Hahella sp. HNIBRBA332: one gene and its partner. The protein of the gene in region 1 binds, or shares a complex with, the protein of each later gene. Links are inferred from orthologs where the notes say so. Each region holds a gene or a part of one and is shown on either strand. Other genes may lie near its edges.

Evidence for each region.
Region 2: the proteins of O5O45_RS11075 (region 1) and hfq are in contact, whole or in part, in a crystal structure (PDB 3VU3), measured with the Escherichia coli proteins. The link is inferred for Hahella sp. HNIBRBA332 from one-to-one orthologs.

Annotation. Positions count from the first base shown.
Region 1 is NZ_CP132203.1:2,438,131-2,441,448, reverse strand. Bases 1-2,993 are described here. They hold O5O45_RS11075 (catalase), read left to right. Parts: upstream 1-443; coding sequence 444-2,543; downstream 2,544-2,993. Other genes in these bases: O5O45_RS11070 (hypothetical protein), read left to right, coding at 2,734-2,993; O5O45_RS11080 (hypothetical protein), read left to right, coding at 1-199. Also shown: more of O5O45_RS11070, read left to right, coding at 2,994-3,129; O5O45_RS11065 (hypothetical protein), read left to right, coding at 3,203-3,318.
Region 2 is NZ_CP132203.1:211,972-214,962, forward strand. Bases 26-2,691 are described here. They hold hfq (RNA chaperone Hfq), read left to right. Parts: upstream 26-1,065; coding sequence 1,066-1,317; downstream 1,318-2,691. Other genes in these bases: miaA (tRNA (adenosine(37)-N6)-dimethylallyltransferase MiaA), read left to right, coding at 26-931; hflX (ribosome rescue GTPase HflX), read left to right, coding at 1,335-2,627. Outside these bases: more of miaA, read left to right, coding at 1-25; FtsH protease activity modulator HflK, read left to right, coding at 2,774-2,991. UniProt on the Escherichia coli protein: RNA chaperone that binds small regulatory RNA (sRNAs) and mRNAs to facilitate mRNA translational regulation in response to envelope stress, environmental stress and changes in metabolite concentrations.

The DNA of each region.
Region 1 (3,318 bases):
GCTGCTGTATAAATGGGACAGTCTGGGCAAGTTGACGCAGGACGAACTGATGAGTTACCAGACCGGCGCCGTACTGGCTTGCGTCAGCCGCGACACCATCGACGTATTCGCTTTCGCCACCAAGAACCGCGAGGTGAAACGACTCATTGACCACACCTCCATCCCCGGCTGGGTGGCCAGCGCTGGAGTGCCAGTCTGATCCTGCGTTGAATTGAAATTCACTTTATTGCGCCGCTGTGTTAGCGGCGCTTTTTTATCAGATTTCCCGCGCCAATTGCCCTGCGCCGCCCAGGCATTTTCTGACCTGGTGTGGTTCTTGCCCCTGTTTATGGTGAGTTAAAGGCGGTTTTGTTTAACCATTCCATCAGGTTACCGCCAAGTTCTTGCAACCCCCGTACTTATTACGACTCACGTACTTAGGGACAGACTTCAGGAAATTGATTATGGCGACAAAAAAATCCACGTCCGTTAAACCAGGTAAAAGTTACAAAGAAAATGTAGGGAAGGGCGGAGAAATCCATCAAGCGTCCCGGAGCGCGCCTGTGCTCACGACAACACAAGGGACTCCCATTGCCGACAACCAAAACTCTCTGCGCGCCGGCGCGCGTGGACCGGGCTTGCTGGAAGACCGGCAGCTGCGGGAAAAGCTGTTTCATTTCGATCATGAACGCATTCCTGAGCGTGTCGTCCATGCGCGGGGTTTTGGCGCGCATGGCTACTTTGAGACGCTGGACACCCTGGAAGGCGTGACCTGCGCCAGCCTGTTCAAACGCAAAGGGATCAAGACCCCGGTTTTCGCCCGTTTCTCCACGGTGGCGGGCAACAAAGGCTCCGCCGATCTGGCCCGCGATGTGCGCGGCTTCGCCGTAAAATTCTATACCCAGGAAGGCAACTGGGATCTGGTGGGGAACAATATTCCCGTGTTTTTCATTCAGGATGCGATGAAATTCCCCGACCTCATCCACGCGGCGAAGGCGGAGCCGGACCGGGGCTTTCCGCAAGCGCAGACGGCGCATGACAATTTCTGGGACTTTATTTCCCTGACCCCGGAAAGCATGCATATGGTGATGTGGATCATGTCCGACCGCGCCATTCCCCGATCTCTGCGTTTTATGGAAGGCTTTGGCGTGCATACCTTCCGTTTTATTAACGCCGAAGGCAAATCCACCTTCGTTAAGTTTCACTGGAAACCTGCGCAGGGGATGCAGTCCGTGACCTGGGACGAAGCGCTGCGCATCAACGGCGCCGACCCGGATTACCATCGCCGCGATATGTGGAATGCGATTCAGTCAGGCGACTATCCGACCTGGGAACTGGGTGTTCAGCTGTTTGGTGAGACGTTCGCCGAACAATTCGAGTTTGACGTGCTGGACGCCACCAAACTGATTCCTGAAGAACAGGTTCCGGTGAAAATTGTCGGAAGAATGGTCCTCAATAAAGCGGTCGACAACTTCTTTGCGGAAACGGAACAGGTCGCCTTTTGCACCCAGAATCTGGTTCCCGGCATTGATCAAAGCAATGATCCGCTGCTGCAGGGACGCAACTTCTCTTATCTGGACACCCAACTTAAACGCCTTGGCGGGCCCAACTTCACTCACATCCCCATCAATGCGCCCAAGTGTCCGGTGCACAACTTCATGCAGGATGGACATATGGCCATGCACAACCGCGCGGGGCGCGCCAATTACGAGCCGAATAGCTGGGGAGGCGAAGAGGGCGGTCCGAGAGAGGATAGCGAAACCGGCTACGTCAGCTACCCGGAACCGATGACGGGGGAGAAAGTCCGACAGCGCAGCGAAACCTTCAGTGACCACTACAGCCAGGCCAACCAGTTTTACCGCAGTCAAACCGACGTGGAGCAGGCCCATATCGCTGACGCCCTGGTGTTTGAATTAAGCAAGGTGGAGCGTCGCGACATTCGGGAAAGAATGGTCTCACACTTGCTTAATATTGACCGAGGACTGGCGAAAAACGTCGCCAGAAAATTAGGGATCAGTACTATGCCTAAACCGGCCCCGGCGGCCAGGAAACCCATTATGGACTTACCTGTTTCAGATGCGTTGAGCATCAATAAAAGCTCACAGCCGACGCTGGCTGGGCGCACGTTCGGTGTTTTTCTTTCAAACGGCGCGGATAACAAGCTGCTGAAAAACTTAAAACGTCTGCTTAAAAAAGAGGGGGCGGATTATGACTTGATCACCCCCACCATTCAGGGAACGACATTAAGCGATGGTGAAGTCATCACCGGCGACGAAACTTACGAAGGCGGCCCCTCAGCTTTGTACGACGTCGTCGTAGTGATTGTCAGCGACGAACAACGGGGCCTGTTCACCACGACGCCAGCAGCCAGACATTTTATCGAAGATGCGTACCGGCACAGCAAATACATCGCGTTTTCCAGCAATCTGCAAGAGACCGTCGAACAATTGCTAAACGGCCGCGAATGCGACCAGGCCATGTTCAGCCTGTCAAAAAAAGCGGATATAGAAAACTTCCTGACCAGCGCCAGAGCCTTGCGTTATTGGGACAGGAACGACGGATAAACATACGGGGAGAAGGCGTTTAGCCTGGTATCAGCAATGGGCCAGGCTTTTTAATGGAACGGTTGCAGCCGTATTTTGCTCAGTGATTGGCGTGTATGGCGATGAAAAGTAAGAGCGTTCAGAAGTGCTACTATTGAGGAATGGTTGACTCTCAAGACTTGCGATATTTCCAGAATACTTGGAGTGCAGTATGAAAGTTACTTTTTCGTGGGAGGATGTTGCAGGAACGCTATCTCCCTGTTGTAAATCAGGTGTGACTAACCATGATGGAATCAGCCCTCTTTGCTGTCTCCTGACGGATAATGGAGGTATACGTTACGCTGAGACTGTAGGTTGGATAGAGGAGGGGGTCGTTAGAGCAGACTCTGTCTTAAATGGCGAAACGGCTTCATCAACTTGGGGGCGAGAGGATTGGGGAGCCCTGCTAACTTCAGATGGCGCAAAAATTCATTCTTTTTACGATGAGAATTATTTCGAAATAATACCCATTGAGGTATTTAGACATATTCTTACTTCATGGCGCGACTTTCTACTGTCTATACCAATGCCGGGCGAGCAGGGAGAAATCTATCTTGAAATACAATAAAGATAACTCTACCGCATAGCTCTATGCCATCTGAGTCGGTCAATGGCCGAGCAACTCCTCGATGGAGGTTAATATGATGCCGGATTTTTATGGGTACGTTGAGTTTGAAGGTCAATATGGGGAGTTCCATTTATTAGCAGAAGTTTTCCCATTTCCTACATCCGGTCTGAGGAGTGCCTTTAACAACGC
Region 2 (2,991 bases), 2.2 Mb from region 1 along the record:
CCTTGCAATGGCGCTGAGCGAGCGTCTCCCCTGTGACTTGATTAGCGTTGACTCTGTCATGGTGTATCGCGGCATGGATATCGGTTCCGCCAAACCAGATCCGGAAACGTTAGCGCGCTACCCTCATCATTTGATTGATATTCGCGATCCGGCTGAACCCTATTCCGCTGCAGAGTTTCGCACTGACGCGCTACGCCTCATGGAGCAAAGCGTTAACGCTGGGCGCATTCCTCTGCTGGTAGGCGGCACTATTATGTACTATAAAGCTTTGTGCCAAGGGTTAGGCGATATGCCCAGCGCGGACGAGAATGTGCGTGAACAGATACTGGCTGAAGCGGAGCAGGTTGGCTGGCCGGCGCTGCATGAGCAGCTGCGCCAATTCGATCCAGTGGCGGCGGCTAAAATCCACCCGAATAACCGTCAGCGCATTCAGCGCGCTTTGGAAGTGTATCGGCTGACAGGGAAGCCGCTCTCGCATTATTGGGCGGCGGATGGAGTGAATCCGGAAAATGAGCTCAATTGGGACAGTGTGAATGGCGCAGCTTTGCCTTACAATGCGCTAAACTTAGCTCTGGCTCCCGTTAAGCGAGAAGATTTACACGGCCGTATCGCCAAGCGCTTTCAGATCATGCTGGAGCAAGGCTTGTTAGATGAAGTCGAGCAGTTGCGTCAGCGTGGCGACCTGAATGTGGGGCTGCCCTCTATCAGGGCGGTAGGGTATCGTCAGGTGTGGTCTTATCTCGAAGGTGAGTTTGGTCGGGAAGAAATGGTGGAAAAAGCGACCGCAGCCACTCGTCAGTTGGCGAAAAGACAAATGACTTGGTTGCGCTCCTGGCCCGAGATAAATTGGTTGTCTGCAGATGATACACAATTAGTCGAAGTCGCTATGCGACTGATTTCACAACGGTTACAATCGTGTAATCCACTATAGGTCAGATCGGAGGTTAGCGCTATACTATTACTCAATGCTGTCCAAAGTGCTGGCAAACCGTCCCTGGTGATAATGCATACACGAGTTAGTAATTTAATCACCGATAATTAGAACTAATAAGTAGGAGAATTCCAATGTCAAAAGGGCAGTCTTTACAAGACCCTTATTTAAATGCGCTACGGAAGGAACGCATCCCGGTATCCATATTCCTGGTAAACGGCATCAAACTGCAGGGACAAATTGAATCGTTCGATCAGTTTGTAATTCTGTTGAAAAACACCGTCAGCCAAATGGTTTACAAGCACGCTATCTCCACCGTCGTCCCTGCCCGGAACGTACGTATCGCCGCACCAGGCGAAGGAGAGAACGAAGCATCTAACGCTTAATGCGGAGCAGCGCCTGATTGTTTGAGCGTCCTAAAGCGGGTGAGCGAGCTGTACTTGTTCACCTGGATATGCTGGAAGAAAAAGATCGAGAAGACCCTCGCGAGCTTACGGAATTAGCTTTATCAGCCGGCGCAGATCCTGTTGCGTTGGTCACCGGAACCCGTAATCAGCCCAGTCCGCGGTACTTTGTCGGCAGCGGTAAGCTGGAGGAAATCAGGGCGGCGGTAATTGAGCACGAGGCGGAAGTCGTACTGTTCAATCATTCTCTTACTCCTAGTCAGGAACGAAACCTGGAAAAAGATCTGCAGGTGCGGGTTCTGGATAGGACTGGTCTGATTCTGGACATCTTCGCCCAGCGAGCGCGAACTCATGAAGGTAAGCTTCAGGTGGAGCTGGCTCAGCTTGAGCACTTGTCTACGAGGCTGGTGCGGGGCTGGACCCACCTTGAGCGTCAGAAAGGCGGAATTGGTCTGCGTGGGCCGGGTGAGACCCAGCTCGAAACTGACAGACGACTCATCCGCGGTCGCATCAAATCTATACACAAGCGTCTGGAAAAAGTTCGCAAACAACGTGAACAGGGCCGGCGCGCACGTCGCCGGGCGGAAGTGCCGACCATTTCTCTTGTTGGCTACACTAACGCTGGCAAATCTACTCTCTTTAATCGCATATCTTTGTCCGATGTTTATGCCGCCGATCAGTTGTTCGCGACGTTGGATCCGACGTTGCGGCGCGTTAATCTGGAGAACTACGGGCCTGTGGTATTGGCTGACACGGTAGGATTTATCCGACATCTTCCTCACAAGCTTGTCGACGCGTTTCGTGCGACATTGGAGGAGACCTGCAATGCTTCGTTATTGCTCCACGTCGTGGATGCGAGCGACCCGAAGCGCAGGGAAAACATCGAGCAAGTTGAGGATGTTTTGAAGGAAATCGGCGCTGACGATATTCCTTCCCTCTTTGTTTTCAATAAAGTGGATCGTCTGGAGGCTGCCGAGCCTCGCCTGGAAATGAATGAAAATGGCGAGCCAGTTCGTGTTTGGGTTTCGGCTGTCACCGGAGAAGGTCTTGAGCTGCTGGAGCAGGCGACCGGAAAGCTGTTGGGCGCTGATATGGTCGATGAGACGCTTTGCATACCGCCCGCGCTGGGGCGCTTGCGCGCCAAGCTTTATGAAAGAGAGGCTGTGTTGTCAGAAGAGGTGAGGGAGGATGGTTCCTTTTCTGTGCATATAAAGATGCCGAAGACCGACTGGCTGCAAATAGCGCATAAGGAAGGCGTGAAACTTGAACAGCTTACCGGACATGTCTGCTAAGCTCAGAGGTTGTGCATATCGACGATCTGGGCGCGCTGCATTGTATGTTGGCGTTATCTTAATTACATTTCAGAACCTTGCCGATCGAGACATAGATAAATAGTATTACGCGCAAGCTTTAAATCTTCACAACGAAGGGGAATAAAATGGCTTGGAATGAACCAGGCGGAAATAATAATCAGGACCCATGGGGCTCAGGCCGTCGCGGCAACAAGAATGACGGACCGCCAGATCTGGATGAAGTCATTCGCAAAGGTCTGGAGAAAGTCGGCGGATTGTTTGGCGGCAAGCCTTCCCGGGGGGGCTCTTCCGGCGGTGGTGGCGTCTCTGGCGGCGTGGCGGCGATTATTATCGTTGTATTGGT